4 regions of the Shewanella sp. SM74 genome follow, and region 3 is predicted to be linked to each of the others. Evidence: predicted binding sites of a transcription regulator. Region 3 holds the regulator's gene; each other region holds the start of a gene.
What was found. The regulator sigma-54, encoded in region 3, starts transcription at its own class of promoters, with help from an activator protein. The targets are predictions, from matches to a motif close to GTTGGCACGNNNNTNGNNT.

Region 1: L5M49_RS08740 (YggN family protein) is a predicted target of sigma-54. The motif match lies at 5,156-5,174, and genes of this name have one in related genera.
Region 2: L5M49_RS15900 (BON domain-containing protein) is a predicted target of sigma-54. The motif match lies at 2,030-2,048, and genes of this name have one in related genera.
Region 4: norV (anaerobic nitric oxide reductase flavorubredoxin) is a predicted target of sigma-54. The motif match lies at 4,625-4,643, and genes of this name have one in related genera.

What each region holds. Positions count from the first base shown of each region.
Region 1 is NZ_JAKKRZ010000006.1:184,717-192,801, forward strand. Features, by position in the region: gene L5M49_RS08705 (cytochrome b) at 237-788, shown strand; gene L5M49_RS08710 (YceI family protein) at 793-1,368, shown strand; gene L5M49_RS08715 (oxidative damage protection protein) at 1,456-1,734, opposite strand; gene mutY (A/G-specific adenine glycosylase) at 1,737-2,843, opposite strand; gene trmB (tRNA (guanosine(46)-N7)-methyltransferase TrmB) at 3,044-3,760, shown strand; gene L5M49_RS08730 (YggL family protein) at 3,809-4,135, shown strand; gene glsB (glutaminase B) at 4,135-5,049, shown strand; gene L5M49_RS08740 (YggN family protein) at 5,231-6,052, shown strand; gene L5M49_RS08745 (LysR family transcriptional regulator) at 6,493-7,434, shown strand.
Region 2 is NZ_JAKKRZ010000015.1:106,230-114,314, reverse strand. Features, by position in the region: gene L5M49_RS15910 (hypothetical protein) at 1-620, shown strand, start outside; gene L5M49_RS15905 (DUF3224 domain-containing protein) at 750-1,154, shown strand; gene L5M49_RS15900 (BON domain-containing protein) at 1,440-1,994, opposite strand; gene L5M49_RS15895 (hypothetical protein) at 2,271-2,726, opposite strand; gene L5M49_RS15890 (sigma-54 interaction domain-containing protein) at 2,973-4,343, shown strand; gene L5M49_RS15885 (major royal jelly family protein) at 4,453-5,529, shown strand; gene L5M49_RS15880 (hypothetical protein) at 5,770-6,429, shown strand; gene L5M49_RS15875 (diacylglycerol kinase family protein) at 6,480-8,085, opposite strand, start outside.
Region 3 is NZ_JAKKRZ010000007.1:74,534-82,618, reverse strand. Features, by position in the region: gene mgtE (magnesium transporter) at 1-337, opposite strand, end outside; gene L5M49_RS09355 (HPr family phosphocarrier protein) at 594-869, opposite strand; gene rapZ (RNase adapter RapZ) at 856-1,710, opposite strand; gene ptsN (PTS IIA-like nitrogen regulatory protein PtsN) at 1,707-2,150, opposite strand; gene hpf (ribosome hibernation promoting factor) at 2,153-2,440, opposite strand; gene L5M49_RS09335 (RNA polymerase factor sigma-54) at 2,469-3,947, opposite strand; gene lptB (LPS export ABC transporter ATP-binding protein) at 4,055-4,786, opposite strand; gene lptA (lipopolysaccharide transport periplasmic protein LptA) at 4,783-5,337, opposite strand; gene lptC (LPS export ABC transporter periplasmic protein LptC) at 5,324-5,884, opposite strand; gene kdsC (3-deoxy-manno-octulosonate-8-phosphatase KdsC) at 5,881-6,432, opposite strand; gene L5M49_RS09310 (KpsF/GutQ family sugar-phosphate isomerase) at 6,432-7,409, opposite strand; gene mlaF (phospholipid ABC transporter ATP-binding protein MlaF) at 8,053-8,085, shown strand, end outside.
Region 4 is NZ_JAKKRZ010000004.1:111,975-120,059, reverse strand. Features, by position in the region: gene gbpA (N-acetylglucosamine-binding protein GbpA) at 193-1,638, opposite strand; cyclic di-GMP riboswitch class I at 1,762-1,861, opposite strand; gene L5M49_RS06260 (TMEM165/GDT1 family protein) at 2,272-2,826, shown strand; gene norR (nitric oxide reductase transcriptional regulator NorR) at 2,877-4,484, opposite strand; gene norV (anaerobic nitric oxide reductase flavorubredoxin) at 4,711-6,240, shown strand; gene norW (NADH:flavorubredoxin reductase NorW) at 6,233-7,399, shown strand; gene katB (catalase KatB) at 7,515-8,085, opposite strand, start outside.

The DNA.
Region 1 (8,085 bases), on a different contig from region 3:
TTATCTCTTATTTTGCGAATTCAGCTCAATTTCATTCGTTGACTGTAGTTTTCAAGTCAGAGGGATACTGATGTTTACTATAGCGTTGTGCTTACAGATCATGATTTTTGGCTTACTTTCTAAAATTTAGAAAGATATAAGCGATTTTTACTGATTTTAGTTTTTAAATTTAGATTTATGATAATGAATATTATTTCATGGATAGCATGAAGAAAACGCGAGTACGGAGTCGCAGTATGTTTCGAAATAGTCAGTTTGCTTATGGAATTACCGCCATTGTGACCCATTGGTTGAGTGCGTTCGTCGTGATTGGGTTATTTGCAGTCGGTGTGTGGATGGTGGAGTTAACCTACTACAGTACTTGGTACAAGACTGCGCCGCATCTACATAAAAGTATTGGGATTCTGTTATTGGCGGCGACAATATTTCGTTTGGTATGGCGCTTAGTTAATCCCAAGCCAGTACCTGAGGCGAGTCATAAACCGTGGGAAAAGACGGCCGCACATTTGGCGCATTTTATTATTTATATCTTGCTCTTTGTCATCATGACTGCTGGCATTTTAATCTCAACCGCAGATGGCCGTGGTATCTGGGTGTTTGATTGGTTTGAACTACCAGGATTGGGACTTTTGTTTGAAAACCAAGCTGATATCGCGGGTGATATTCACCAATATGCGGCTTACAGTTTGATCGCGCTGGTCGTTATTCACGCCGCGGGCGCATTAAAACATCACTTTATCGATAAAGATGCCACCCTACTTAGAATGATTAAATTTAAACGAGGATAATACAATGAAAAAGCAACTGTTAAGCGCACTGATTGGTGTATCTCTATTGGCTCCTGTGGCGGCTTCAGCGGCTGACTATGTGATTGATCATGAAGGCGCTCACGCTTCTATTACATTTAAAGTTAATCACTTAGGTTATAGCTATGTGGTGGGGCGTTTTAATGATTTTAGCGGCGATTTTAGCTACGATGCGGCTAAACCAGCTGCGATGAAAGTGAATGTCACTGTGAATACATTAAGTGTCGATTCAAACCATGCTGAGCGTGATAAACATATTCGCGGTGAAGATTTCCTTAATACTGGCAAATTCGCTAAAGCGACCTTTGCATCTACTTCGGTAGAAGACAAAGGAAATGGCGATTTAGTGATTAACGGCAACTTAACTTTAAATGGTGTGACTAAACCATTAGCGATTAAGGCCCATGCTGTGGGTGAAGGTCAGGATCCTTGGGGTGGCTACCGTGCCGGTTTTACGGGCACAACCACCTTTGCGATGAAAGATTTCGGTATCAAGATGGATTTAGGTCCAGCATCTAGCCATGTTGAGTTAGATCTAGTGGTTGAAGGCGTTCGTAAGTAACTCTTTATTCTGTCATTTAGATGAACAAAAAGCGCCGAAAGGCGCTTTTTTGTAAGCTTTATACTTAGAGCCGACTAACGACCAGAATTAATCTTGGTCTTTTTCTGGTACAAAACCTTCAATTTCTACTTCTTTACCTTCAAATAGGAAAGAGGTCATTTGTTCTTCAAGAAATTTACGATCATCAACATTCATCATGTTGAGTTTTTTCTCGTTGATCAGCATGGTTTGCTTTTTTTGCCATAGGCCCCAAGCTTCTTTGCTGATGTTATCAAAAATGCGCTTACCTAAATCACCTGGATACAGTTGAAAGTCTAGGCCGTCGGCTTCTTTATTTAAATATACGCAATTGACTGTACGCGCCATGATTATTCCTTACTGACTGCGGATTGAACGAGTGATCCCAAATTGGCTAGCACGCGCTCGGTGGCGGCGGCGAGTCCCACTTTGGAAGGATGACTTATGTTATACCAGAGAGACTGGTTTTGTTCCATGACAGCACCCACGCTCTGTTTATTGCCGAGGGTTTTATCGCCGTGAGTTTTATCTAAGTTAAGCATCATGGGCTGAATATCTAAATGAAAGTGGCTAAATGTGTGCCTAAAGCCAGTTAACCATTCGAGTTGCTGCGCATCAAACCCTTGCTCTTCAAGATGAGTTTCAAGGGCAGCTTGGGTAGCGAATTCAGGGAAACACCAGAGCCCGCCCCAAATTCCCGCTGGCGGACGTTTAGCTAGAAAGACTTGGTTGTCTTGCATCATCACTAACATCCACGCCGCTTTGGTTGGTATGGTTTTTTTAGGCTTTTTGCCAGGGAAATCGGTTTGTCTGCCAATCAGTTGAGCTTTGCAATCAATCGCTACAGGGCAAGCGGCACAGTTAGGTTTGCTACGAGTGCAAATACTGGCGCCGATATCCATCATGGCTTGATTATATTTCTGAATATCTTGCTGCGGTGTGAAGGCATCCGTCAGTTGCCAAAGTTGCTCTTCAACCGTCTTTTGCCCTGGCCAACCTGCGATTGCCCCATGTCTTGCTAATACACGTTTTACGTTGCCATCGAGAATGGGGTGATGTTGCCCAAGTGACAATGACAATACTGCGCCTGCAGTCGAGCGGCCGATGCCAGGTAGGGCGAGCACTTGTTCAAAATGTGTTGGAAATAATCCCTGATAATCATCGCGGATTATTTTGGCTGCTTTATGCAGATTACGCGCCCTAGCGTAATAGCCAAGGCCGGTCCAATGATGCAACACCTCATCGTCTGGCGCGTTAGCAAGTGCTAACACATCGGGGAAACGCGCCATAAATTTAAGATAATAGGGAATAACAGTCGCAACCTGAGTTTGTTGCAGCATGATTTCAGAAACCCATACGCGATATGGGGTTTTATCTTGCTGCCAAGGGAGAGTTTTACGACCGTGATTGTCGTACCAAGAGATGATACGTGTAGCGAAGGAGGCTGTAGATTTCATCGGCGCAGTGTAGCGGCAGTTATCTTCTTAGACAAGCGTCAAAGATAAGTTGGCAAGGGATCTAAAGCTAAAAATCGCTGCTAAATTCGCACTCTTAAATAATCTTGGTATACTTTCGCCCCATTAGTGCTTGCACTGTATGTTGAACTTTGGATAATGCCCTTCTTTTATGATGGTGTTGTCCACTAGACGAGGCAAAAATGAGCGAAGTCACTACCGCTGAATTTAATGAAGAAGGCAAGTATCTGCGCAAGATCAGAAGCTTTGTCCTGAGAGAAGGTCGCCTAACCAAAGGCCAAGCACACGCTATTGAAAGCCAGTGGCCAACAATGGGTTTAGATTACAGCCCAGTGCCATTGGTACTAAGCGACGTTTTTGGTCGTGAAGCTGATACTGTGCTGGAAATTGGCTTTGGCATGGGCGCCTCTTTAGTACAAATGGCTAAAGATGCACCAGAGCAAAATTTCATTGGTATTGAAGTACATAAACCGGGTGTAGGCTCTTGCCTCAGTGATGCCGCCATTGCTGGTGTGACTAATTTACGTGTGTATCATCACGATGCCATGGAAGTATTAGAACATGCGATTGCTGACGGTTCATTAGCCCGAGTGCAATTGTTCTTCCCAGATCCTTGGCATAAAAAACGTCACCATAAACGCCGCATCGTACAAGCTGAATTTGCCGAACTTATTCGTCGCAAGCTAAAAATTGGCGGTGTGTTCCATATGGCCACTGACTGGGAAGAGTACAGCGAGCATATGTTAGAGGTGATGCAAGCCGCACCGGGTTATCAAAACCAGTCGGCCGACGGCAGTGTGGTGCCGCGTCCTGATCATCGTCCATTGACAAAGTTTGAAGCCCGCGGCCATAGACTGGGTCACGGTGTATGGGATCTGATGTTTGAGCGTATCGCTTAATCACGAACTCAATTTTAGCTAATTTTAAACACAAAAGGGAAAATCACTATGGCAACTAATCGTAGCCGTCGTTTACGTAAGAAAATGCGCGTTGATGAATTCCAAGAGTTAGGTTTCGATATGGCTTGGACTTTTGATGCATCAGTATCTGAAGCCGATATCGATGCAACTGTAGATAAATTCATCGATGAAGTGATCGAAACCCGTAAATTAGGTTTCCATGGCGGCGGCCACATCGAATGGGAAGGCATTATCGCCACCCAAACGATTGGTAAATGTACCGAAGAAGATATTGCTGCAGTTAAGGCATTCTGGGCGACCCAAAAAGTGTCTCAGGTTGAAGTTAGCGAACTGTACGACATTTGGTGGGGTTAATGCCCGAGTTGGCATTACTTGAGGAAGTGGTCGAGAAAGTTCGACCCTTGCTCGGCCAAGGAAGGGTTGCAAATTATATCCCCGCACTGGCCAGCGTTGATGCTGGCAAATTAGGCATTGCCGTCACGACTGTTGACGGTGAAACTTTAGGTGCGGGCGATTACCTTGAGCAGTTTTCGATTCAAAGTATCTCCAAAGTTTTCAGCTTAACCTTAGCGTTAACTTTATATGAAGAAGCCGAAATCTGGAGCCGTGTTGGCAAAGAACCTTCGGGTCATTCATTCAACTCTTTAGTACAAGTCGAGTTAGAACGTGGCAAGCCGCGCAACCCATTTATCAATGCTGGCGCGTTAGTGATTGCTGACTTATTGCAGAGTCGTTTAGGCGCACCTAAACACAGAATGCTTGAGTTAGTCAGGCAACTAAGCCAAAACGATAAAGTGTGTTTCGATAAACAAGTAGCAGATTCAGAATATCAGCATAGTGCGCGCAATGCGGCTATCGCTTATTTGATGAAGTCGTTTGGTAATTTTCAAGGCGATGTTGATACTGTGCTGCGCACCTATTTTCATTATTGCGCCTTGAAGATGAATTGTGCTGACTTGTCTAAGGCCATGTTGTATTTGGCTAATCGCGGCAAAAGTATCACAGGGTCTGAGCTTATCTCTCAAGTGCAAACTCGACAACTTAACGCTCTGTTGGCAACCTCGGGCTTATACGATGGTGCGGGTGAGTTTGCTTATCGTGTTGGTATGCCAGGTAAAAGTGGCGTCGGCGGCGGTATTATTGCCGTGATCCCTGGAGAACTGTCGATTTGTGTATGGTCGCCAGAACTCGATAATAATGGCAACTCACTTGCGGGCACTGCGATGCTTGAGCATCTAAGTCAGCGTCTCGGCCGTTCTATTTTCTAGCTTTACCTCACGTTTTATTAGCACTATCAGACTAAATGTTAGCGAATTTCGCTAATGACCTTTTAGTGCTAACTTTCAAAATTCAACATAATCATATTGTTATAAAATTGGCACGTCTCATGCTATAAGCTATTCAGTAGTTTAGGTTTATCGAATTATTCAGATTAAAGGACGAACAAAAATGAAATTAAATAAGTTATTAACTGGATTTGCATTATCTGGCGTGATTTTAGGAACATCTAGTGTGCAGCTGGCGCAAGCACAAACAGAGCCAGAAATAGATGAACGCTGTGAAGTTTCCTTAAATTATGACGTTATGGTTGAGCCTAAAAAATTAGTCATGAGCGAGAAGGGCACAGAAAAGTATCGTATCGAAGTTGACAAGTTATTCGTGGAAGGTAAGCAAGTTAACTTAACCGACAAGCAGAAAAAATTGGTTACTCAATATGCCGATGAAGTTTCGACTCAAGTGCCAGAAGTGATTGAACTGGTGAATGAGGCAGTATCTCTTGCTTCCAAAGCTGTTGGTATGGCCTTAACACCTTTAATGGGTGATGCCGCTGGTGCAAAATTTGATGAAATGATGGCTGGCGTTCAAAAACGGGTTGACTCAGTGGCTTACAAGAATGGTGATAGCTTCTATTTAGGGGCGACTGAAGACTCGATGCAAAGTACATTTAACGATGAATTTGAGCTGGAAATGGAACAAATTGTCCAGAATTCAATTGGCGCAATTATGATGAACCTAGGTGGCCAAATCATGTCTGGTGGCGGTGAGAATTTTGAAGCCAAGATGGATACCTTCTCCAAAAAAATGGACAATTTAGGCCAAGATATTGAGCAACAAGTTGAGAGCCAATCTAAGGGATTAGAAGCTAAGGCTGACCGTTTGTGCGACCGATTTGAAAATTTGTTAGTGCTTGAAAATCAATTGCGCCAAGAAGTGCCAGAACTAGCACCTTATGTGTTGACACAAAACTCAACCAAGGAACTGCGTGAATAGTTCTTGTAAATAGTTCTTGCGAATCGCCCTTAGTTTTAACTGCAATAACTTCTATCTCCTTGTGCATGAGTCAAACTTGAATGCTACGCCCCTAGTCAATTTATCGACTAGGGGCTTTTTTATTGGCTACGGTTTAATCGTGGCTACAACCCTTATGGCTAAGTTGATGTGGCTTAATAGGCTAGGCTTGCAGGGATTTAGTTCGGAATGTTACAGTCTAGAGACGAATATTTGGTATACTCTTAAAATATAATTAAAAGCTGGCATATCAGTCAGATATAACCCCCTACTTTAGTGGACTTTTTCGGTCTAAATCTCTGCGTTATGTCATTTTGATGCGAGATATCAATGCTATGGTTATTTTTAAGCGATGATTACGCTAACCACTGCTATTCACCGAAAGTTAATATCATTGTCGTAAACAGCTTAAGGCGACTTCCATGTTAGAACTGTTAGAACCTATTGCGATTTTTACTCATGTGGCCAGAGCAGGTAGTTTTAGTGCCGCCGCAAGAAGGCTTGGGATCTCTAAGTCTAAGGTCAGTACACAAGTCGCCGATCTTGAACATAGACTTGGTGTTCAATTAATTCAACGTACCACCCGCAGCTTAAGCCTGACTGAAGCAGGGCATTTGCTGTATCTGCAAGGTGAAGAACTGCTGCGTGACGCTGAACAAGCGATAGCCAGCGTGCATAACTTAAATGATGCGACCCGCGGCGTGCTTAAGGTTGGAATTTCCCAATCCTTTGGGGTGATGCATATCATTCCTGCGTTGCCATCTTTTATGGCAAAACATCCTGAGCTTGAGCTACAAGTGAGCTTACTGGACCATAAAGTGGATGTCGTGAGCGAAGGCTTAGACTTACTATTAACTATGTCTGAGCAATTACCGCTTGGCATGGTTGCTAGACCTCTGATGAAGTGCCAATTCCTGTTAGTTGCTTCGCCTGGCTATATTGCTCAACATGGCGAGCCAACTCGACCTGAGCAGCTAGTTGACCACAACTGTTTGGTCTATCAAGGCGAGTGGCACGAGCACAGCATGTGGCAATTTAAGAAGGGTGATGACTACTGTGAAATTGGCGTATCGGGTAATTTCAGGGTGGATAATGCGCCTGCATTAAAATCTGCTGCAATCAGTGGTCTTGGCGTTGTGTATCTTGCGAGTTATCTGATGGAAGATGAAATTGCTAAAGGGACATTAGTGCCTTTACTGAAGGATTGGCAATTGACCCACCATCTGCCATTGCAGGCGGTTTATCCCCGTCGTAAGCACTTAGCACCTAAGGTCAGTTCTTTTATCGAATTCATCAAAGATCACATAGGAACGCCACCGTATTGGGATGCTCCCTATGTCGAATTATTCAGTAAACGTCAGTAAAATAGGAAACATTGTTCTCAAAAGCAGTCTTATGTGGTTTTAAATTGGGCAGATACTTTTCTGGTCATTTAAAATCAATACTTTAGATCGAGTTGATGAGTACATTTGTTGATGGTTTTTTAGGGGTTACTAAAGCACTTTTTTATAACATCCTTGAACTCTGTTCTTAATTGAATACAATGGTAACAGTTGATTCGGAATGATCTGAGTCCTATACGTTTATTGGAAATGACCCCTTTCAATTTTTGTATACAGGTCGGCGTTAATGCAGTTTTGGATCACAGCCAACAGAAGTTTGAGAACTAAAACAATGTTGGCTCTTTAAACCATCATCCTAGTTTTTGGTTTACCTCAGCCTTATCGCTGAGGTAATTTTTTTATTGATGGTTTGTAGCCTTGAGCACAAGTTTTGTCTCCCTGTACCCTAAAGTCGCAACTGTGTGTTAAATGATGTGAAGGCGAGTGCTAAAGCATATATTAATGCAACAAATATAGTGACCCACAGTGAGAAGGGTTCTGTTATCTAACGGGATAATGGTACCAATAAAAAAGCCACTTTCTAGTGGCTTTTTTATTGGGCGCAGCTTAAGACTTTCACTTATGTCGCTTTAGTCGTGAAGCAAGTTAACAATGCTTCACGGCTCAGCATTA
Region 2 (8,085 bases), on a different contig from region 3:
AAACTCAGGCTCAGGCGAATGAGATCGAAACTGTGACACCTTTTGAGGTAAAGCCTGTGGCGAATGCATCGGAAGTGATGCTCAAACTCTTTAGCTTAAATACCGCCAATCCTGTTGAAATAACGCTGCCTGAGGGCGGCAAGTCCGTTGCACTGACTCATTTTATTAAGATCAAGCAAACAGAGTTTGCTATGGGCGATTACCAAGATGGTGAGGTAAAAGGTCGAGCATTACTCGATTACTTGCGCATTACACCGTTAAATTTCGATCCCGCTCTAGAGCCGGACACCCAAAGTGACGCACCGATTCAAGATGATCCTAAAATGCAAACTATGCCCTTTGTGGCGCCCTTTATTGTGACGACTCAAGGTTCAGGCGTATTTTGGTATCTTGGATTGTTTAATCTGGATTTTAAACACAATAGCTTGAAACACTTAGGCAGTGTCATGCTTGGCGATCGAATCGAGGTGGATAGTATTGAACCTGTTTATCCTTTTGAAGCCCCATTTAAAATTGCTGTGACTTATCGTGATAGAGCGTCTGACCAACCCATGTCTGAAACCCCTGAAATAGTCAAAACCATAGAGATGATAGTGAGTGAGACCAGCATACATAAGTAACGTGTAAATGCCATTATGGATCTACGTAGGCTTATGCTAAGTTGTTTTTCGGTCTGTGGGTGATGTTTGCTTCAGTAGCAAGCGTTAGCAGGTAATAGGTCAGCATAAGATTTCGACAAGGAGAGTGTCATGCAAGTTAGCAAAATCACTGGGAAATTTGATGTTAAGCTCACTCCTGATAGCCCCTATGCTACTGGCATTGGTGGTGTGACCCTAGGGCGTATGGGCTTAGATAAAACCTTTTATGGTGAGCTTGAGGGGCGCAGCAAGGGGGAAATGCTCAGTGCTATGACGTCAGTCAAGGGCTCAGCTGGCTATGTGGCCATTGAACAAGTGGTTGGTAATTTGTGCGGTAAGCAGGGCAGTTTTGTATTACAACATTTTGGCATTATGACCGATGGACAAAATCGTCTGATCTTAGAAGTGATACCCCATTCTGGGGCGGGGGAGTTGCTGGGGTTAACTGGCACTATGACCATCAATATTGAGAATGGCCAACATTTTTATGCATTCCAGTTTGGCTTTGAAGCTTAGTTTGACTTTGAAGCTTAGTTTGGCTTTGAAGCTTGAGTAACGCCTGCGTTTTAGCTCAGTTTTCTGTAACTCTTCTCCTTTATGATCATTCGAGTCATCTTAATTCACTCCTCTTAATTTAAGTGAGTAAGTCTTTTCGATTGAGTCTGAAAATGGACATAAAAAAACCAGCTGAGGCTGGTTTTTTTGATTCTTTTTTCATAAAGCACTATCGAACCTTGAGTCTAGATCGGCGTGCTGTTACTTAAAATACGTTTAATTTAAAAAATGCCGTTGTCGCGAGAGTTAAGACACTTTTTTAACAACTTTAATTTTATCAACGACCTTTTTCACATCGTCGGTATTTTCGGCAATTTTCAGTGCTAGTTGACGTTCGGCATCGCTGGCAACTTCACCTTTCAATGTCACTATGCCATTGGCAACATCCACATTAATTTGGGTGCCGGATACGTCAGTTGAAAACAGTAAACGCGTTTTGATGACAGTGGCAACTTTAGAGTCAGTTAAGGTGGCAACAACTTCACTGGTGCCTTCTTTTTCATTCATCACAGTGAGTTGGTTATCGACATCTTTCACCCCATCTAAACTCTTGATGAGCTCTGTGGCGAGGGCTTTATCCACACTGCTTTCCACTTTACCTGTTAACGTCACTTTACCATCTTTGACATCTGTAATGATGTCGAAGGAATTGAGATTCGTGTTGAGCAGTAAAGTGGTTTCTGCTTTACCATCGATCCACGCATCCTTGGTTCCGCCTTTCCAATCTTGGGCGGCAGCCACATTTAAACTGATTGAACCGACAAGTAAAGCCACTAGTACTGATGCTGTTGTAGTTTTCATAATCATATCCTCCGTTGTTTTCTCGAAGCTAGATAATGCGCCAATCGTGCCAATGTTTTTAAGGTAATGATTTTTAATGTTTTAATTGTTTTATTTGGCGTTTTTATACCTTGGCATTTTCCTTTTGGTCGGTCTTTTTTACCGACAAAATGTAATTTTTTCTGGCATGCTGAGCCATCATTCGAGCATAAAAAACCGCACTCATCAGTGCGGTATTATGTCTGTAGTAAAAGTGGAGGGGAGTCGGTTAAATATGGCTCACTTAGCGACAGGGAATTAATGGTGATTGAGCGATCCCGTACCGTCGTAACTCATTTGCAGCCAAGCGGCACCCTCTGCAAGTTGGTTTGCAAGTTGTGGCTGATGCGCTTGCCTTACTGCTTGTTTTATTTGGATTAGCACTTGCTGCTCTATATCGACAAGGGCGGTCATAGCCTGCGAGATTTGGCACTGTTGCAGCAATTCTGTTGCTTGAGTATAAGTGACGGGCACGGTGTGACTTAGGCCATTAATTGGCTCGTCAGCCAAACGTCTCAGCTGTTCAAACCGAGTTAACATTCGTTGGTGGATGTTAGCTTTGGCGGAAAAAACACGCTTAAGATTATAGTCTTCGACATACCTCCTCGCTTGGTTGTAAAATGTGAGTCCTTCCTGATTCAGCTTGATGATTTCATCGATCAACATGATATCGGCGCGGATATCAGTCTGATGTTGCACAACATTAGACTTCATTATGGGCCTCCTAATGCCAGTGTTCGACATAGATTGTTTAACTGCTTGGGTAAACTGATTTTGTTTCGTTCAGCTACCATGCATATTCTGTTCTCGTTTTTAATGATATTTTAACAGGCTGATTTTTAGACTGATATTCTCAGTTCATCGAGATATCATCTTAGAACATCGGCAACTATTACCGTTGCTGTTGTTAAAATTTCATGGCTGACATACAGTAGTTTTTCATACAGGGAGTAGATACGCATGGCTCGACTGACACTTTTTTATCACTTGCAGGATGTTAGCGCCGAGCAAGCAATCATCGAACTTGCTGGTGCTGCTGACTTTAATAAGCTACGCAGTGTCGATGACTTGCCTTGGATAGAGCAGCTAGGGGCAAATCACGTCGATGTTGCCATTATTGAGTTATCCAGTCTTAGTCGTGAAGATTACCTTGTGCTGCTGGATAATGCGGCCATGTCAAATATTGAGTTTATTTTTCTCTCCGACGGTCAGCCAAACCCCAATCTTGATCAGTTAATGTCTCATTTTGCTGGTTACCACTTTCGCAAACCTTACGATATGCCGCTAATCAGCGAAATTTTTGCTGATTTTGCACAGTATTTAGCATCATCGCCTAATCGACTGCATCCTTTTGCTAGCGAGCTAGACCAATACGGTTTGCTTGTTGGTTCATCAGCTCCTATGCACAAGCTATACCGCACAATTCGTCGCGTCTCTGCTACAGGCAGTAATGTGCTGATTATTGGGGAAAGTGGGGTCGGGAAAGAACTGGTTGCTAATACCATACATCTTGCCAGCCCTAGGGTGAACGAGCCTTTTATTGCGATTAACTGTGGTGCATTAAGCCCAGAATTGGTCGACAGTGAGCTGTTTGGCCATGTCAAAGGCGCATTTACGGGGGCGAATCGCGATCACAAAGGCGTATTTGAACAGGCTGAAGGCGGGACCTTGTTTCTCGATGAAGTCACTGAAATGCCGATTGATCATCAAGTGAAGTTACTCAGAGTGTTGGAAAATAGCGAGTATCGTCCTGTGGGTGGCGACAAAGTGCAACGTGCAAACGTACGTATTGTGGCAGCGACTAACCGTGATCCCATAGTGGCGATAGAGGCTGGGTTATTTCGAGAAGATTTGTACTTTCGTTTGGCTCAGTTTCCCATTCGCGTTCCGCCCTTACGGGAACGTGGCGAGGATATTATTGGGCTTGCGCAGCATTTTCTTGCCTATCGTAACGTGGCCGAAAAGCAGAATAAGAGCTTAGCTGAAGACTGTATTCAGATGATTGCTAAGTACCCTTGGTCTGGTAATGTGCGCGAATTAAAACATGCAATTGAGCGAGCCTATATTCTGGCCGATCAGGATATTTTACCCAGCCATTTACAGCTACCTCAGACGAATGAAGTGGGTTTATGTGGTGGTGAACAAGTTGTTATCCCCCAAGGCATGCGCTTAGATGATTTAGAGAGAATCGCTATTTATCAAGCACTAGAAACCACTCAAGGTAATAAAACGGATACCGCCGAACAACTGGGGATCAGCGTTAAAACCCTCTACAACAAGCTCAGCAAGTACGAGCAGCAAGTCGAGACCGGTGAAACGACTGCTGAATAAACATTAATTATCAAATTAATATTGAAACAGAGCTAAACTTTATACTCTTTTTTTTGTAAATAATAACTCCTATTCTACAGCCCTTAAACAGAAAAAGCGGAGATAGAATATGAAACACTTATTAACAACAGCATTATGGCTTTCTTTGACAGCCAGTAGTTTTGTAAACGCCACCCCAGCAGTAGGAAGTCTTGAAACAGTTGCTGAATTGCCAATACGACCTGGCAATGTCAGCGTCACTGCACAAGGTCGGATTTTTGCCACAGTACATCCATTTGATACACCATCAGGTTTGCAATTGATTGAAGTTAATAGTGAGACCAACGCTTATAAAGCTTGGCCTTCAATGGATTTGCAAAAAACATCGACAGCCAATACTGCTCAATTTGATACCTTATTAGGTATTGCTCAGGACAAGGCTGGACACCTCTGGACCGCAGATATGGGGTTAGAATTAGGCCAGACAAGGATTTGGGGATTCAATATTAAGGACGGCAGTCTATATAAACAAATCGTCCTACCACAAGCTCTCGCGCCTAAAGGCAGCTTTATGCAAGATCTGGTTGTCGACTCTCAAAAAGGCTGGATTTATTTAGCCGATATCGCCAACCCAGGCCTCTTAGCGGTGCGTATCGACGATGGTCATACAATACGTTTTTCAGGTCATAGCTCGCTGCAGGCTGAAACGGATGCAGTAATGAACATAGATAACAAAACAACATTGTTTAATGGCAAAGTCGCCAGTGTCGCGGTCAATCCAATCAGTTTATCTGCCGACGGAAGTACACTCTATTATGGTGCAATGAATGGCACTCACTGGTATCAGTTATCGACTGCGGCTTTACAAACAGGCAATAATGATAAAATTATCGCCACGGTAAAATTAGTCGGAGCCAAGCCTGTATCAGATGGCGCAGCAACGTCCAAACAAGGTAATCATTACTTTACCAATTTGAACCACAATGCCATTTCCATACTAGATAACAAAGGCACACTAACAACAGCGGTCAGTTCTCCACTACTGGATTTTCCTGATAGTGTGCAATTTGGTGAAACAGGCTGGTTATATATTTCAGTGAATCAATTGCATAAAGCAAAAGCCTTTAATGGAAAAGCCGAAACCGCCAAACCGCCTTACCGTATCATGCGACTCTGGACCGGTGAGGATACTGCTGCGGGTCAATAACACCTTAGCTGCAACTGCAAAGTTGCAGCTTATATTTGCAGTATGAGTTATATCGCAACTGGTATTTACGTTGATGTGAGTCTTTGGTTTAACTCGAAAGCGTCTAGAAATGAGTTAGGTGTTGATTGTGCAAACTATCAATGCCTCTTATTGTTACTGGCACAGGTCAATATTGAATGGTGAGATAATTTTTGGAACAAGGAACAAGGAACAAGGAACAAGGAACAAGGAACAAGTTCAGTGAAACTCAATCAACCTTCTAAAAATGCATTTTATATTCAAACTCTGAGTACTCAGTACCGACCTCTATTATGGCTGTTTGCTGCTGGGTTATTACTGCTTGGTTTACTCTGCGCCAGAGCAACCTATTTACAACCCGATCCGATACTACAGCTTGTTCTCGGCTGGGTAACACTGTTTCTATTGTTACCCGTGTTACCGACTGCGTTTGTTCAGCAACAGTGTTGGTTAGATGCTGAGCAACAGCAATTGTGGCTCGGTAAAGGTTTCTTCAATGGGAGGTATATGGGATTGTGGCGGTGGCGTTCCTATGCCTTTTCGGACATCAAAGCAGTGCAACTTTATCAGCTGCAAATCACCCGCTGGCATCAGATCAGCCGCAATCGCCAAGCGGAAGATACTGTCCAACATTATCTGGCTTATTTAGAATTGCACCAGCCCAACGGTGCTCAATTGATATTAGGTGACAGTACTGATAGAAAGGAATTACAACAAGTTCTACAGCAATGTGCGCAGGCGATAGATTGTAAATTTCAGGATTTTAGTAACACCACTCAAAAATCACTTCCCAAAGGTAGTGAATTTAATTTCATGCGGGTACTGGTTCTGCTGGTTATATTTATTTTGTTGAATATTTTATATTTTTTGTTTGTTCTATAAATTCTCAGTCATCCAGCCTAAAAAGTTAGGCTGGATGTCCTCCGCAACGATCACTCATCTTGCTCAGTGGTTTCCTGATAAGGAACAAACACTTTAAGAGATGCTGGCTGGACTTCAATAGTGAGATCCGCAGGCTCAAATACTTCACCATCAATCACATATTTACACTTAGGCTGGCTGCTGATAGTGACCTTTTTAGCATGGGCATGATGGACTTTACTTGCACTCGCTTGTTGATCTCGCACACTCTTATTGCCTTCTTTTACCCATCCCGCAATCGCTAATTCAGCGAGGCTAAGCAACTGCTCTTTGGGTTCATCGCCAGCATCCAACCAAGTAATGTCGAGCAAACCGTCGGTCATGTTTGGCTCGCCATCGCCCTGCGCCAACACGCTGGTAAACGGCGCGGCATTGGCAACGATTAGGCTATGGGTCGTTAATGTTGTGGGTTTTGCATCATCTAAGCTGAGCTGGATGGTTAAAGTGATATCGGCATTCACTGCGCGCCATAAGCCATCGAGGTAGGCAAACTGGCCGAGAGCATTTTTACGCTCACGATTAGCGGATTCAATCATTTGTTGCTCAAACCCTATGCCTACAAGCAACAACACTAACTCCTCATTACAACGCGCGGTATCAATGGCTTGGCAATGCCCTTGAATAATATTATCCAGCGCCTGAGAGATAGGAATAAGCTTACTGCCTAAACCAAAGAGGGCATGACTGAGGGCATTAGTTGTGCCAAGAGGAATGATGCCTAAGACGATATCCGTATCGACGATTTGAGAGGCCACCTCAGTCACAGTACCATCGCCACCGCAGGCGATAATGATATCAGCACCTGCATTACGGGCTTGCTCGGCGAAGATATTTGCAGTTTCGTCTGCTGTTGTGAGTTTTAACGTTAGGTCAAAATAGGCTTTGAGTTCATCTTGGATTTGCTCGCTGTATTCTTGCCATTTCCCGCCACCAGAGACTGGGTTGGCGATAATCCACGCCACTTTGTGGATGTTAATTTTCCCTTGACTTAGCATGCGATCGAGCGCGCGTAATTGCCATTTGTTTAAGCCAGCGGTTTTGCGAATTTGCTTTATCTGCTGCAGTACTTCGGCGAAGTGCTGTTGTTTATCTTTACAAACCAAATAAGCGGCGAGTACCAGCACTGAGCGGCCACGACCCATAGCACAGTGGATGAGTACCTGTTTATTGGCGCGCACTTGGCGGTGCAGCCAGTTAACGGCTTGATTGAGTTGGGCGCTGGTCGGTACGCTATGGTCGAGGATGGGAATATTTAAATACTCGATATGATCTTCAAATTGCGACCAATCTAAGCCATCAAATTCAGCGGTGACATCCAGAATGGCAGTGATCTTATTGGCTTTAATCTTTTCCAGATCTGCGGAAAAGAGTCTACAGCCGAGATACAGATGTTCATCAATCCTTTGCATGGGCGGTACTGAATCGTATTTTCTGGCCCAGTGGTTATAGAGTCGACAGCCTAATAAAAAGGGAATAAAACCCCAACGAATATACCAAGGAATAGTGCCATCTTGGCGTTTTCTAAAAATACTGGCGAGATTAAACCAATAGGCGGAACCGACTAAAAACAGTGACAGACTTGTCCATGCACAAATGAAAGTGAGCAGGGGAGAAGTG
Region 3 (8,085 bases):
CGGCGTCGGGAAGACTTCGCAGAATATAGGCGAGATCGTCGGTGTCCATGCTTGCTGTCGCTTTCGCGACTCGCTCAGGGCTCATGCTGCGGATCAGTGGGTCTTTGAGTTCTTCACTCAACTCATCGAGTATGTCGCCTATTTGTTCCTGATCGATGAGCTGCCACAATACTTGTCTGGCACTTGGCGGTGATGATTCTAAGATCAGCGCGATATCTGAGGCGGCCATTTTTTGCAGCATATTACGCACATGCACGAACATGCCGCTGCTAAGCGCTTGGTTTAACTGGTCAAGACTATGTCCGGTGTGATCGTTTTCTGCATTATCTACGGGCATTTGTCCTCCATTGTGCGGCAAATTGGTTTGAGATCTTAGTGTTGGGCTAGGATTTAGCGGTGACTAAGCGTCAGTCGATGACATAGATTAAGACGGCTAAGGTAAGGTTAAGGCCAGCGCCAGCGCAATGACCGCTAGTGTAATCGCCTGTGGCTTGTATCGTCGAGCGACAAATGTTTTGCCATGTGTGAATGGCAAGTTTTTTAAACTAGACATGAAGTGAAACTAACGATGAAGTGCTTAGTGTGAAGTGAAACTAACAGGCTTCGTCAAACTTAGCGTCGATTAAGGCACAAATGGCATCGAGAGCCGGCTCTGCATCTGGGCCTTCGGCGATAAGCTTAATGGTTTTACCCATGCCAGTTTCAAGCATCAGCAAGCCAAGCACACTGGCGGCCGATGCTTGTTTATCGCCTTGGATTAAGGTGATGGTCGCATCAAACTCGGAAGCCAGTACCACCAACTTAGTGGCGGCACGGGCATGTAAACCGAGCTTATTACAGATAGTTATCTGACGTTCAAGCTTTGGCATTGTTGAGCTCTCGATGACGGGCATACACTTTATGTTTACCGTTACTAAAGCGTTTTGCCAATTGCTCTGCGACGTAAACCGATCTGTGCTGTCCACCTGTGCAGCCAATGGCCACAGTTAAATAACTGCGATTGTTACGCTCGAGGTGTGGCAGCCAAGTCTCCAGTAAATTTTCGATTTGCCAGATGAACTTATTGACCAGTGGTTGGCGATTTAAGAACTCAGCTACGGGTTCATCTAAGCCAGTCAATGGCCGCAGCGCCAACTCCCAGTGGGGATTGGGCAGGAAGCGCACATCGAACATAAAGTCGGCTTCGGTGGGCATTCCGTGCTTAAAGCCAAAGGACTCGAAGTTGATCACGAGTTCTTTATCGACACTACCAAGGAGAATTTGTCTGACTTGGTCGCTTAAATCATAGATATTCAGATTCGACGTATCTATGTAGTGATCGACCAGTTTTGACATAGGCTCGAGCAGTTTCCCCTCCAGCTTTATCGCTTCTTGCAAAGAGACTCGGCTCTTCGACAAAGGATGTAAACGGCGGGTTTCGCTGTAACGCTTAAGCAGAATTTTATCGCTGGAGTTAAGGAAGAAGCTCGTTAACTCAGTATCTGGAGGTAGGCTAGCGAGTTGTTTCACTAAGACCTTATCCTGCTCAGGCATGTTACGCACGTCGACACTGATGGCGACGAGATCGTTACTGCCTTTGAGTTGCTCAAGCAAACTGCCAATCAATGGCAAGGGAAGGTTATCGACACAATAATAGCCGAGATCTTCGAGTACCCTAAGGGCGACAGATTTGCCTGAGCCTGAGCGGCCCGACACTATGACCAGTTTCATCCAGTGATTACCTGATAGAGTTCCGTTTCATCATGCGTCTTGCGTAATTGCTTTAATATTTGCTTGTCGCTCAGCTTTTCGGCCATGCAAGACAAGGTACTTAAGTGCTGCTGACATTGGTCTGCAGGCACCAGTAGTGCAAATAAAATATCAACAGGTTGCTTATCGATAGCATCAAATGCTATCGGCTCTTCACACTTAATTAGTATGGCAATGGGCTGATCTATATCGGCTAGTCGACCATGTGGAATGGCGATGCCGTTACCTATACCTGTGCTCCCCATCTTTTCGCGCGCCACTAGGCTTTCGAATATCTCTTGAGATGAGAGGGTCGGGTACTGGGCAGCGACTAAGTCGCTGATGAGTTCCAGTACCTTTTTCTTACTGCCCGGAGTGGCGCAGGTAGTGCACTCCGGCCGCAGTATGGTACAAAGTTCCATTATTAGTGTTTTGTTAACTTCTCTTTGTGTTTAATAACCTGACGGTCAAGCTTGTCAATCAGGGCGTCTATAGCGGCATACATGTCAGCATGCTCTGAAGTAGCAAAAACTTCACCACCTATGAGGTTTATTCTCGCTTCGGCAATCTGTTGCATTTTCTCAACATTGAGCACAACGTGCACATTATTGATCTGTTCGAAATGGCGTTCAAGTTTTGAAAACTTTTCTTCTACATATGCACGTAACGATTCGGTAATTTCGACATGGTGTCCACTTAGGTTTATTTGCATAGAAACGTCCTCCGATATCCACTGTAGGTTATAAACTTTTACGCTGATTAGAAGGTGGAATAAGCATAGCCTCTCGGTACTTCGCAATGGTTCTGCGGGCTACGTTGATCCCTTGTTCTGCCAGAAGCTGTGCCATCTTGCTATCGCTTAATGGTTTTTTCTGGTTTTCCGCTGCCACCAGTTTCTTTATAAAGGCTCTGATTGCTGTGGATGAGCACTCACCACCATCGTCAGTACCGACGTGGCTAGAGAAGAAGTATTTTAGTTCAAAAAGTCCCTTAGGGGTATGCATGTATTTTTGAGTTGTGACCCGTGAGATGGTGGACTCATGCATTTCTACCGCTTCGGCAATATCGTTAAGCACCATAGGCTTCATGGCTTCTTCACCATACTCAAAGAAACCTTGCTGATATTGCACTATGCAATTAGCAACTTTAAGCAAAGTATCGTTACGGCTTTCTAGGCTCTTAATAAACCATTTAGCCTCTTGCAGATGGCCGCGAATAAATTGGCTATCGGCTTGGTTTTTGGTACTGCGTGCCATAGAAGCATAATGTTGATTTACATTGATTTTTGGCATGCAGTCAGGATTTAGCTCAACGACCCAGCGGCCATTTTTCTTCGACACAGACACATCTGGGATAACGTATTCGTCATTATTGGGCGTGATCAACAAACCTGGGCGAGGATTGAGGGTTTGGATGAGTGCTATACCATCCCTTAATTCATCTTCTTTTAATTTAGTCTTACGCATCAACAACCTAAAGTCTCGGGCGGCGATCAGATCTAAATGATCTTTGATCAGCATACGGGCGTTTTCTAGGTTGGGAGTATCAGCGGCGAAATGCGACAGTTGGATCAGCAGGCATTCACTTAAATCGCGGGCGGCAACGCCTATGGGATCAAAATGCTGAATACGCTTGAGTACGGCTTCGACTTCGTCAAGCTCAACTTCAGGATTACCCATGGCTTCGAGAATTTCTTCAGTGCTTTGGGTGAGATAGCCCTGATCGTCGATGGCATCAATAATGGCGGTGGCAATGGCTAAATCGGTTTCAGAAAACGGCGTGAGGTTTTTTTGCCATTCTAAGTGTTCGTACAAACCTTCACTGGTCTCGCCTTGGAAGGGCATATCGTCTTCACGACTGCCGCCGGGGCCTGAGTTTGGGGAGGCGGTAAACACTTCATCCCATGTGGTGTCCATGGGGAGCTCATCGGGCATGGATTCTTTGGTTAGCGACTCTGCCGTATCTATGGTGGAGCTGTCTTTTTCTGGTGGCAGAGTGCTAGATTCACTGAAATCCGTATCGGATAGCGTTTGGTTTACAGGGGTTTTAGTGGCGTCGAATTGATCCTCTTCCAGCTCGAGAAGGGGATTAGAATCTAATGCTTGCTGGATCTCTTGCTGCAGTTCTAATGACGACAGTTGCAACAGACGTATAGCCTGTTGTAGTTGTGGCGTCATGGTTAACTGTTGACCCAGTTTGAGCTGGAGTGACGCTTTCATGTTACCGCTGATCCCTACGTTATTATTGTTGGATGAGGTCGCTTATTATTATCTTGAGTGAAGCCCAATGGCGGTATAAATTGCCTCCATTGGCTTCGCTCGATTAACTATAGCCTGAATTGTTCACCTAAGTACACAGCCCTAACTTGCTGATTGTCTAAGATCTCTGCTGGAGTTCCTTCGGCAATCAGGTTTCCGTGACTCACAATATAAGCATGTTCACATACATCTAATGTCTCGCGGACATTATGGTCTGTGATCAGTACGCCAAGGCCGCGACTTTTGAGTTGTTCGATAATCTTCTTGATGTCGATAACCGAAATAGGATCGACGCCGGCAAACGGTTCATCGAGCAAAATGAACTTAGGATTAGCGGCTAAAGCCCGCGCAATTTCGACGCGACGACGTTCGCCACCCGACAATGACATGCCTTGGCTGTCACGGATGTGGGTGATATGAAACTCTTCGAGCAGATGTTCTAGTTCTTCTTCTCGTTCTTCGTTTTTAAGTTCTTTACGAGTTTGCAGTACGGCCATGATGTTGTCATGAACAGTTAGCTTACGAAAGATACTGGCTTCTTGCGGTAAGTAACCTATGCCTTTGCGGGCACGCAGATGCATAGGATCTGCGGTTAAATCATCATCGTCGATAAAGATATGTCCCTTATCGCTCTTCACTAGCCCGACAACCATGTAAAAGGTCGTGGTTTTACCTGCACCGTTTGGACCGAGTAGGCCAACGACTTGACCGGTTTTTACCGTCAGACTGACGTCTTTAACCACTTGGCGACTCTTGTAACTTTTCGCCAGATTTTGTGCTCTTAAGGTGATTTGGGTCATTTAGAGTCCTGCTTTTTTACAGGTTTATCCGCCGGAGCGTCTGATTTAGCATCATCTTGATAGTTTTCAGGCTGAATAATAGTGATTACGCGATCGTCACCACTGCCAGTACTCTCGGCCATCAATTTCTGTTGAATCATGTTATAGCGGATTAAATTGCCTGTAACTTGGCTACCTGCTTGATCTAATGACGCCATACCTTTCAGAGTTAAGGTGCGGCTTGCCATATCGTAACGAATTTCTTTCGCGCTAGCCGATGCAGGACGGCCATCGTCTAATATCTGGCTATACGTAGCAGGGTTGCCTGTGGCGACTAAAGTTTTGCTATTTTCACCTTCAGCGGAAAATGCACGCAGTTCATTTGCTTGGATTTTTATTGAGCCTTGGGTAACTTCCACCGGACCAAAGAAGATAATCTGGTTGTTTTTGATATCCGCAGTTTGGCTCACAGCTTTAATTTTGACTTCTTGCTTTAAGTCGCCCACTTTCGCGAAAGCACTCATGCTCATAATTAGCATTAGGCTGGCAAGTAATACGTTATTTTGCTTCATATGTTCCTACTACCTGACTGGTCAATTGCACTTCTTGCGCGTTGAGGTCGGCATAAAGGCCTTGGCCTTGAATATTAAAATCTTTCCCTGTGACGTAAATGGTACGGTCAGAGGTCATTATCATAGTGTTGAGATCGAGTTCCAGATAACTGGTGGACAAGGTCTGAATCGGTTCTTCTGGGCTAATGGCATCGATAATAACATTATTTTCTAATACAACCTTGCCAGTTTCCTTGTTTAGCTTGCCCTGATCTGCCCTGAGCTGCCATTGTGCTTTACCTTGGTCTGGATAAACAAGATAAACAGGTTGAGTAAAGAAAGTTTGATTCGTTGAATCATAATGTTCCATGTGTTTCGCCGTCACACGGCTATTCACTAGTCCTTGCTCATTGAACTCAACACTGCGCAGATCTTCAACGATGAAATCTGGGGTATTTTGATCTTTTACTCTGTTATCGGAATCACCGCTGTGTTTGTTCTGGACCTGCCAGTAAAGCGCTAGTGCAGTTCCAAAAAAAGCGATAATTGCGAGTGTCACACGACTCATATACTCATTCCATGGGCCGAAGTGAATTTATTTTGACTTAGGAGTAACAGATCTGTGAGTTCACGCAGTGCACCGTGGCCACCATTGAGCGTAGTCACAAAATGGGCGTGTTGGCGTACATAGGGGTGGCCGTCAGCAACACTGACCGCTAAACCGACGACATTCATCACGGGGAGATCGACAATATCATCACCGATATAAGCCACTTCTTCTGGGGTGACACCATAAAGTGCGAGCAATGCTTCATAGGGCTCGAACTTATTGTCTACGCCTTGGTAAATATGGGTAACACCAAGGGCTGTCATACGGTTTTCAACGATTTTGGATTGACGCCCTGTGATCACGGCGAGGTTGAAACCGCTGGTGAGGAGTGAGCGCACGCCATAACCGTCACGGGTATGGAAGGCTTTGAGCTCTTCGCCGCTATTGCTCAAGTAAATACGGCCGTCGGAAAACACCCCATCGACGTCACAAATCAACAGTTTAATCTTTTGCGCGCGTTGCCACACATCATCACTGATTGGGCCGTAAAATCCTTGCTGTGGCATTAAATGACTCCTGCTTTAACCATGTCTAGCATGTTAAGAGCGCCGATAGGATGGCGGTCTTTATCAATAACAATTAATCCGTTGATGTTTTTTGAGTCCATCACTTGCAGTGCTTGGGCGGCCAACACATTATCCGTGATCGTGACGCAGTTACGTGTCATCACATCGGCAATGGGCGTCGTGCGTAAATTCACTTCGGCATCAATAACGCGGCGTAAATCACCGTCGGTGAAGATACCAACCAGCTTGCGCTGATCATCAATAATCGCCGTCATGCCTAAGCCTTTCTTGGAGATTTCGTACAGAGCTTCTGTGATGCAAATATCGTGGTTAACGAGCGGTAAGTCATCACCGCTGTGCATGACATCGCAGACTTTTAACAATAACTTGCGTCCTAAAGCACCGCCAGGATGGGACATTGCAAAGTCATCACGGGTAAAGCCTTTAGCTTGTAGTAGCGCAATGGCAATCGCATCGCCCATCACTAAGGTCGCGGTAGTGCTCGACGTTGGAGCAAGTCCAAGTGGGCAAGCCTCTTCTGGGACTTCAATACATAAATGTACTTTAGATAATCGCGCCATATTCGATTCGGGTTTACCTGTTACCGCGATAACGGGCACGCCCATACGTTGGATGACCGGCATTAAGGTGAGGATTTCGCTCGACTCACCGGAATTTGAAATCGCTAAAATCACATCGTTATCGGCCAATACACCCAGATCGCCGTGGCTGGCTTCACCCGGATGCACAAAAAATGCGGGCGTTCCTGTGCTGGCGAGGGTGGCTGAAATCTTATTGCCGATATGGCCCGATTTGCCCATTCCCATGACAATCACTTTGCCTGTGCAGTTGAGGATCAACTCGCAAGCTGCTGCAAATTCAGCCGAATCAACATATTGATAAAGATTGTCTAGGGCTGACTTTTCAATGTCGATAACTTTACAACCCCATTGGCGCAGTTGTGATTTGTCTACCATGTCTATCTCTCTTTTTGCATTGTCTTTGTCGCCCCATTGATGGGATTGGAATAGCACAATTTGGTACGCGATAAAGATGATATGTAATAGGCTTTCTGCCAAGTATTAGTTTGTTTTCAGACAATTTAGCTTATGTCTTGCTGTGGTTAATTACCGAAAACAGCAAAACAATTGCGGCAGGCTAGAGCGATTGATCCGACTCGTCAAGTTCAGCTGCGTTAGCTATTCACGCACAATAACGTGTTTAGCGGCAGAAGGTCTTGAGCAATATCATCGTCTTTGTCGTTTATTTCAATGGATTTATTCCATATCGCAGCGGGTATTACCCTATGGGATGCCTCTATTGCGCAATTGCGTATCGACTCTCCCCGATAAAAGTGGGCAAAGAGTGAGCTAAGTGCGAACGAATTAGCCAATACTGCCAATTCTGCAACCAGGTTGAAAACATTAAGTAACATTTTACCTGTGCAGAGTGAAAACTTAGGGCGCATTTTCGCTGTAAATGAGGCAAATTGAAAGTATCGCAGGGCGATAGTGTCGATTCGGTTGTAGGTTAAAGCGCAATTACGTACAATTTGCGGCTCTTCGATTGGTCAGTCTCGGAAGACTAGGATCACCTCATTTGCAAATGTCGGAATCAAGCATGACTCAAGAACAAACGCCGTTGGTTGAGATC
Region 4 (8,085 bases), on a different contig from region 3:
CTGTGATAAACGAAAATATACAAGCCAACAAAAGCGCTACCTTTGTTGAGAATACCTGTAATCTTGTATTAGGCTCGAATCAAAATAAAGCCGGTCTTTTTCCATCCGATGCAGACAAAAAGGGCTTAAACACACGGATATGTTTAAGCCCAATCACATCATGTTGAGAATTGATTAACTCAAAAAGTTAATTTACAGCTCAGTCCACGCCATAGCCCAAGAAGCGCCAACACCTGGTTCAAATCCAGTGGCAGAAGCCGACCACTGCACGCAATAGCCGCTATAAGGGAATGGCTTACATTGATACACTTTGCCATTTTTAGGCTGTAACACTGTAGTACCTGCAACGTAACCTTTCACGCCTGCTGGGAATACAAAATCAGCTTCTGGTGCAGGAGCTTGGTCCTTTAAGAAGAGATCAAAGTTCTGCTGAATAACATCACCTTGTTTAGGCTCAGCTTTTACCTGCAAATGATAATGCCCAGCTTTAGGCTCAACGACGTCTAACACTAAGCTAGCACTGGTATTGTTAACAGTTTGGCTCACAAAACCTGCCGCTGTGCCATCATGGCTAAACAAATACGCTGACACTAGCATCTCGGCGTTACTGGTCACATCAAAGCTGACCTTCGCCGCACCATCGATAATTTGATAATCATCGGCAAGTGAAGTGACTTCTAAGCTGTTGCCCGGAGCAGGAGCTAAATCAAATCCTACTTCGACACGCTCAATACCTGAGTTTTTCGCTGTAAAAATGTCGTTTTTGCCATACACAGGCTCAATCACACCCGATGCATTTTTTTGTCCCGCTTTTAACTGGGACTGCTGGGCATTAATCGCGCTTGCTAATAGGAAAGGCCAATTTTGTTTATCACCTTGAGTCGCATCGCTAATGGTAATGACTGTTTGCTTAGCCGCTTGCTCACCATTGGCGTCAAACACCCGGGTCATCACTTTATCGCCTGCTTTTAGATCGAGTGACGGATTGATATCCCCCACATCTTGCCATTCACTCGGCACAACAGGACCCGAGCCCAAGTTCACATCGATAGCATTGTAGAAACTATTCGTCGTATCTCCCACTTCCCACACGGCCAAGATCACTTGATAACCACTGCGACCTTCTGGCACGTAGCAGTCATGGGTCACTAACTTAGGCGGCTGTTCCATACCACCATCAACTACGCAAAAGGGTGCTAAGTCAAAGCTCGCTCGACTCAAAGCTTGGTTTGGGTTCCAATCTTGGCGAGTTAAATAGTAACGCCAATTACGGGTGACATGGTTTGCTGTGAACTGCCAACTGAACTTATTCCAGCCCGCTTTAATATCCGTCTTTGCCCAACGGCTCGGACTTTGTTCATCCAAAGGTGAAAAAGCACCATTGCCAGCACTCGCCAATTTGCCATCAGCAGGACCTGATTCAGGAAAACCCGATGGCCCCTCAACACTTTGCGGCTCCCATTGCACCGCACCACAATTGGCATTTTTACCTGTTTTACAGGCATATGAACGCGATTCAGGTGCCACAACATAACCGTGCGCCTGCGCAGAGATACTCACAAACGCATTCGTCGCCATTACTGCCGCGGCCAATAAACTCAATTTAGAAATAGGGGAAAAAACAGTAGGATTTGCCACTTTAATGCACTCCATTGATTGCCTATCATCCTAAACATAATGATAGGCTTAGATATAAAAGTGGTATTTGGGCAAACAACAGCATTAAACAGCAGTCGTTTATCTTTCACAGAAATCGAATTCTGCGGCAACTCCGCTATCTTAGTTCACTAAAAAATCCATTTACAACCTTAGACCGGAAGCTTTGCGTCCTAACTTTTCAATTAGTTTGCCAAATACAGTCGTTATCATTGAGTCACTACGAGTTAACAGTATGTAACTAAGTAGAAATGACTTGGCTAAATTAGCAACAAAAGACAACGTTGTCAAAAAATAATTCATTTACATTCATTAAGTTACAGAATGTGAATCGGTATTTTTCTGACACCCGTCAAACATTTATCAGCACCTACTGTTATAAACTCGTGCTTGAAACTAAATCTTACCTAGGTATAATGCCCACCTCGCTTCGGGGGAGTAGCTAACTGGATTTCGAACCATCGTCATCTAGGGTGAACATCAACATACTTGGCAACATGCCATGGTGTTCACAGCAAATCATAGATTTGCCCAGCAAGACCTGAGCACAATTACCGCACCTAGGGGTGGACGGTTTATTGTGCTTATGTCATAACCACCCCTAAAGGATCACACTTGGAAGCCCTACTTGCCTCAACCTTTACGGTTGCTATCGCCGAAATTGGTGATAAAACTCAATTACTTGCACTAATCCTCGCCGCAAGATTTAAAAATAAAACCGCCATTATTTTAGGTATTTTGCTGTCGACATTATTTAACCATTTTGCCGCCGCTTGGATTGGTCAATGGGCCATTAACTGGGTAAGCCCAGATCTTGCACGTTATTTAGTGGCTGCGTCCTTCTTCGCGATCGCTCTTTGGGTGTTAATCCCAGATAAAGTCGATGCAGAAGAGAGCCGTTTCTATAAAATGGGCCCCTTTCTCGCTACCTTTATCCTGTTTTTTATCGCCGAAATGGGGGATAAAACGCAAATCGCAACTGTGGTATTAGCCGCAAAATACGATTCATTAACTATGGTGGTTGCTGGCACAACCTTAGGCATGCTGCTTGCTAACGTACCCGTAGTGATCGCAGGCCACTTCAGCGCTGAAAAATTGCCTATGTTGTGGATACATCGTGGCTGCGCCGTATTGTTCGCACTCTTAGGCGTAGCAACACTGTTCTTCTAAGAATCGAGGCAGGGGTTTTGCTGCAGAATAAAATTTCTTCACGCAATATTTTATTCTTTTAAACCTAACCGTTTTGCAAGTCGGTGCAAATTACCTGTATCGATTTGCAATATTCTTGCACACGCAGCCCAATTTTGTTGATTCGCGGCTAAAACTTGACGAATAAGTTGACGCTGATATCTCTCAGTCGCCGCCTTAAGCCCCAGTATAACACTGGAATTATCTTGCGATTGTCGCTCACGACAGGCCGACTCAGACCTAAATGCTAATTCACTGGCTGGCGTTGCGGCATCTGATGGCCTATCTTCGTCGACTGTTCTGTGTGCTTGATTCATCAAAGAATCGAGCTGAAAATGTTTATCACTTAAGCTGATGTAAGCCGTTTTTAGCTCGGCTTTCGCCAACACCGCAGCCCTGTGTATCGCATGCTCTAGCTCACGCACATTACCCGGCCATGTGTATTGCTCTAATAACTGCTGCGCTGCGGGTGTGATATTGATATGGGTGAGTCCTAACTTCGCTTTACAACGTTCAAGAAAAAAACCTGTCAGCATAACAATATCTTGCCCACGCTCTCTTAATGGTGCTACGTGGATAGGAAATACGCTCAACCTATGGTAAAGGTCGAAACGAAAGCGCCCTTCCGTTGCCTCTTGGTGCAGAATTCGATTAGTGGCAGCAATAATCCGAGTATTAACTTTTAGGCTCTTATCACTGCCCACTCGCTGTAATTCACCGTATTGTAAAACCCTCAATAACTTAGCTTGCAGCCCCAAGGGAAGCTCCCCGATTTCATCTAAAAACAAGGTCCCCTTGTCAGCGAGTTCAAACTTGCCTTGCCTATGACTGATTGCCCCCGTAAATGCCCCTTTTACATGCCCAAATAACTCGCTTTCGGCGACGGACTCCGGCAATGCAGCGCAGTTCAAATAGATAAGTGATTTATCGGCTCTGGTCGATTGATTATGTATCGCCGCGGCCACTAACTCCTTACCCACACCGGTTTCGCCGGTAATTAATACCGATAAGTCAGTGCCTGCCACGGCACTTATCTGCTGCTTTAGCGATTGGATCTGTGTGGATTGCCCTATGATCTCCTGCTGACTAGCAGGACGATTGAGCACCTCAGTGCCATTGGAAACTTCAACAACTTGGGATTCTAGCTGTTGCATCAATAACGCAGTATTAAGACTGGCTGCGGCCAGTGCGCTGATCACACGCAACTCGCTATCACTAAAACCATCAAACTGATGAGGGTTGAAACCATCAATGGTGAGCGCCCCAATTAAGCGATCGTTCGCGATTAGTGGTAAACCAATGCAAGCATGTACATGTAAGTTCGCACTATGATGTGGAATTAAACCATCATACGGATCGGGAAGTTCACTGTCGGCAGGGAAACGAACCACATCGCCAGCACGGGCGATAGCCTCTAATCTCGGATGCTCACTAATTTGAAAGCGCCGCCCTAACACTTCGGCAAAGAGCCCATCTATCGCCAAGGGGACAAATTGCTGCTCCCGAAATGCCAATAATGCCGCAGCATCACAATTGACACGCCGCCTGACCACTGCCAACAAACGCTCAAATCTGTCTTGCGTCGACACGCCGACAGTTAAATCTAAGGCTAACTGAGTTAAATCAGCATGGGCACTCATAGCACATCCACAGTCAAATAAAGTCATATTGACAACAGTGTAATGTCAATTTGACCAATATCAAATTGTCATTATGACACCAACAAGTGATTTCAAATGTTGAAATACGTTAATACCAATAAAAATCAACGCCTTACAATGTTGGCATAGTGAGTGCAATAAGAGATTTAACTAAATAAGCAAGATTTACGTAGCGCATTCATTATTAATTATCACAGGTGTATTTATGACTATTCATGTAAAAAACAATATCCACTGGGTGGGTCAACGCGATTGGGAAGTGCAAGATTTTCATGGTACTGAGTACAAAATAACTAAAGGCACAAGCTACAATAGCTACCTTATCCGTGAAGAAAAAACCGTGTTAATTGATACAGTTGATCATCGTTTTAGCCAGCAATTCTTACAAAATCTTGAAGCTGAAATTAATTTAACCGACATAGACTATATTGTGATGAACCATGCAGAGGAAGACCACTCAGGCGCCCTGACTGCATTAATGGCCAAAATTCCTAACACTCCAATTTACTGCAGTGAAAATGCGGTCGACTCCATTGTAGGACATCACCACCACCCAGAATGGAATTTCATTACCGTAAAGACAGGGGATAGTTTAGCGATAGGCAATGGTAAGCAACTGATATTTATCGAAGCACCTATGTTGCATTGGCCAGATAGCATGATGACATACCTCACCGAAGATGCGGTTTTATTCAGTAACGATGCCTTTGGCCAACACTATTGCGACGAACATTTATTCAATGATGAGGTTGATCAAAATGAATTAATGGAACAATGCCTACGGTACTACTCAAACATTTTAACGCCCTTTAGCAGCCTAGTGACGGCTAAAATTCACGAAGTATTAAGCTTTAATTTACCTGTAGATATGATCGCAACTTCACACGGCATTGTGTGGCGTGATAATCCTGCCCAAATTATTCACCAATATTTAGCTTGGGCCGACGCTTATCAAGAAGACCGCATCACGATTTTCTACGACTCTATGTCCAATAATACTCGCATGATGGCCGACGGTATTGCTCAAGGTATTCATGATGTTGACCCCAATGTAGCAGTAAAAGTGTATAACGTCGCACGTCATGATAAAAACGAAATCCTTGCACAGGCATTTAGGTCAAAAGGTATTTTAGTCGGCTCATCCACCATGAATAATGTGATGATGCCTAAAATTGCCGCCATGCTTGAAGAAATCACGGGCCTGCGTTTTCGCAATAAAAAGGCGGCAGCTTTTGGTAGTTATGGCTGGAATGGCGGCGCAGTCGATAGAATTCACACTCGTTTGATGGATGCTGGTTTTGAAACCTCGGTGGGATTAAAAGTCAAATGGCGTCCCGATCGAGATGCGATGCAAGAATGCCGTCAGCACGGCCAGCGAATCGCACGAGAATGGGCATTGCGTCCCCTCGATAGCGCTAATAGTCGCTCTATCATTAATCAAGTCATGTCAAAACCTAGCCAAGCCACCACGGCCAGTCAAACAGCTGAAAATACTGCTACTAATAACGTCCCTGTGACGGCACCGATTGCAACAAAAGCGTGCGAATTAAATGATACACAATCAATGATTTGCACCGTTTGCCAATGGGTTTACGACCCTGAAAAAGGAGAACCTAATCAAGATGTCATTGCTGGCACACCTTGGACTCAAGTGGCCGAAGACTTCCTCTGTCCCGAATGTGGCCTAGGTAAAAGCGTTTTCGCTGTCATAAAAAATGAGGTGACTAATGCCTAAGCCAATCGTCATTATCGGCAGTGGATTCGCGGCATATCAGCTAGTCAAAACACTGCGACGTTTAAACCGCGAACAACCGATTACAGTTATCACAGCCGACTCTGGTGAGGAATACCATAAACCAGATTTAAGCCATGTGTTTAGCCTTAAAAAAATGGCGTCAGACCTCATAAAATTGACCGCGACTGAATTTGCACATGAACAACAAATTGATTTAATAAATCACTGTGAAGTCATAAAAATAGATAAAGTTCGTCAGGTAGTCTGTTGCCATCAAGGACGCGAAATTGCGTACGAAAAATTAGTGCTTGCCACAGGTGCTCGACCCTTTATTCCGCCTATAGAGGGGGATGGCGTCGATATCATCCACACAGTTAACAGCTTAATGGAGTATCAGGCCTGCGAAGCAGACATCCATGGCGCGAGGAGAGTACTGGTTATCGGTGCTGGTTTGGTCGGAGTTGAACTGGCAATGGACTTAGCAACTGCAGGTAAGCAAGTGTTTTTGGTCGATCCACAAGCGAGCTTAATGCCGAATATGCTACCCGAAATGTTAAGCCACAAACTGACCGCTGTACTAACGCAGCATAACGTCACAGTGCAATTGCAAACCCGAGTCAGCCAACTGCAACACCAAGATGGCAGTATCTCTGTGTGCCTAGATAATGACCAGCGGTTTATTTGTGATGCGGTTATCTGTGCAGCGGGACTTCTCCCTAACAGTCAACTTGCCCAGCATGCAGGGCTAGAGGTCAATAAAGGTATCGTCGTTAACGAATGCTTACAAACCAACGATGCCCATATTTATGCGCTAGGTGACTGCGCCCAAATCAACGGCCAAAATAGGGCCTATTTGCAACCTGCGTTACTGAGCGCCAATGCGCTGGCGAACACATTACTGAACCAACCGACAGCAGTGAATTTTCCCGCCATGCTCATTAAAGTGAAAACGCCACTGTTACCTATGCAACTCAGCGGTATAACAGTGAATGGCGTCCATCGCTGGCAAGTCGATATTGATGCTCAAGGAAGCTGTATTAAAGCATTCGACGTGGATGAAACATTTATAGGATTTATCGTAACCGAGGATAAAATGCAGCAAGCATTTGGATTGTTAAAGCAGCTAAATAGCCCTAATGCAGCGCTCATCGCGGCCTAAGAGCACATTAACGAGAATGTTAATATTGTTGTCGCTGATAATAAAAACTGAGTAGAGGCTTTCTACTCAGTTTTATCGTTTCTACTATTATTCAAACATTCGCAACAGCAATAGTTTAAAGACCTAATGCCAGTTTAATACGTTGTCCGTAATCCGCATCGGCTTGAGTAAAATGCGCCACCATACGTTGCTGCACATCTAAACTCGCTTGACTTAATGAACCCGAAATTGTTGCCACTAGGCGCGCTTTCTCAGCTTCAGAGAAGATGCGATACAAATTACCCGCTTGGGTATAATCGTCTTGATTATAACGACTGTAACGCGCCGCTTCACCTTCTAAACGCAATGGTGGTTCGCTAAAGTTTACTGGCTCAACCAAGGCATCAGCAGTGCTGTTCGGGCCATAGTTTGCCGAAGCGTCGCCACCTGTTTGACTGCCATGATAAGGACATTGTGTACCCGCCATCGCACCTGCACGTTGATGGTGATTTGCCTTAGCGGCATGCGGGCAATTCACTGGCAATTGGTTGTAGTTAGCACCAATGCGGTAACGCTGCGCATCGGCGTAGGCAAATAAACGTGCTTGTAACATCTTGTCTGGTGAAGCCCCGACGCCTGGGACCAAATTACTAGGTGCTAATGCCACTTGCTCAACTTCAGCAAAGTAGTTTTGTGGCAGACGATTC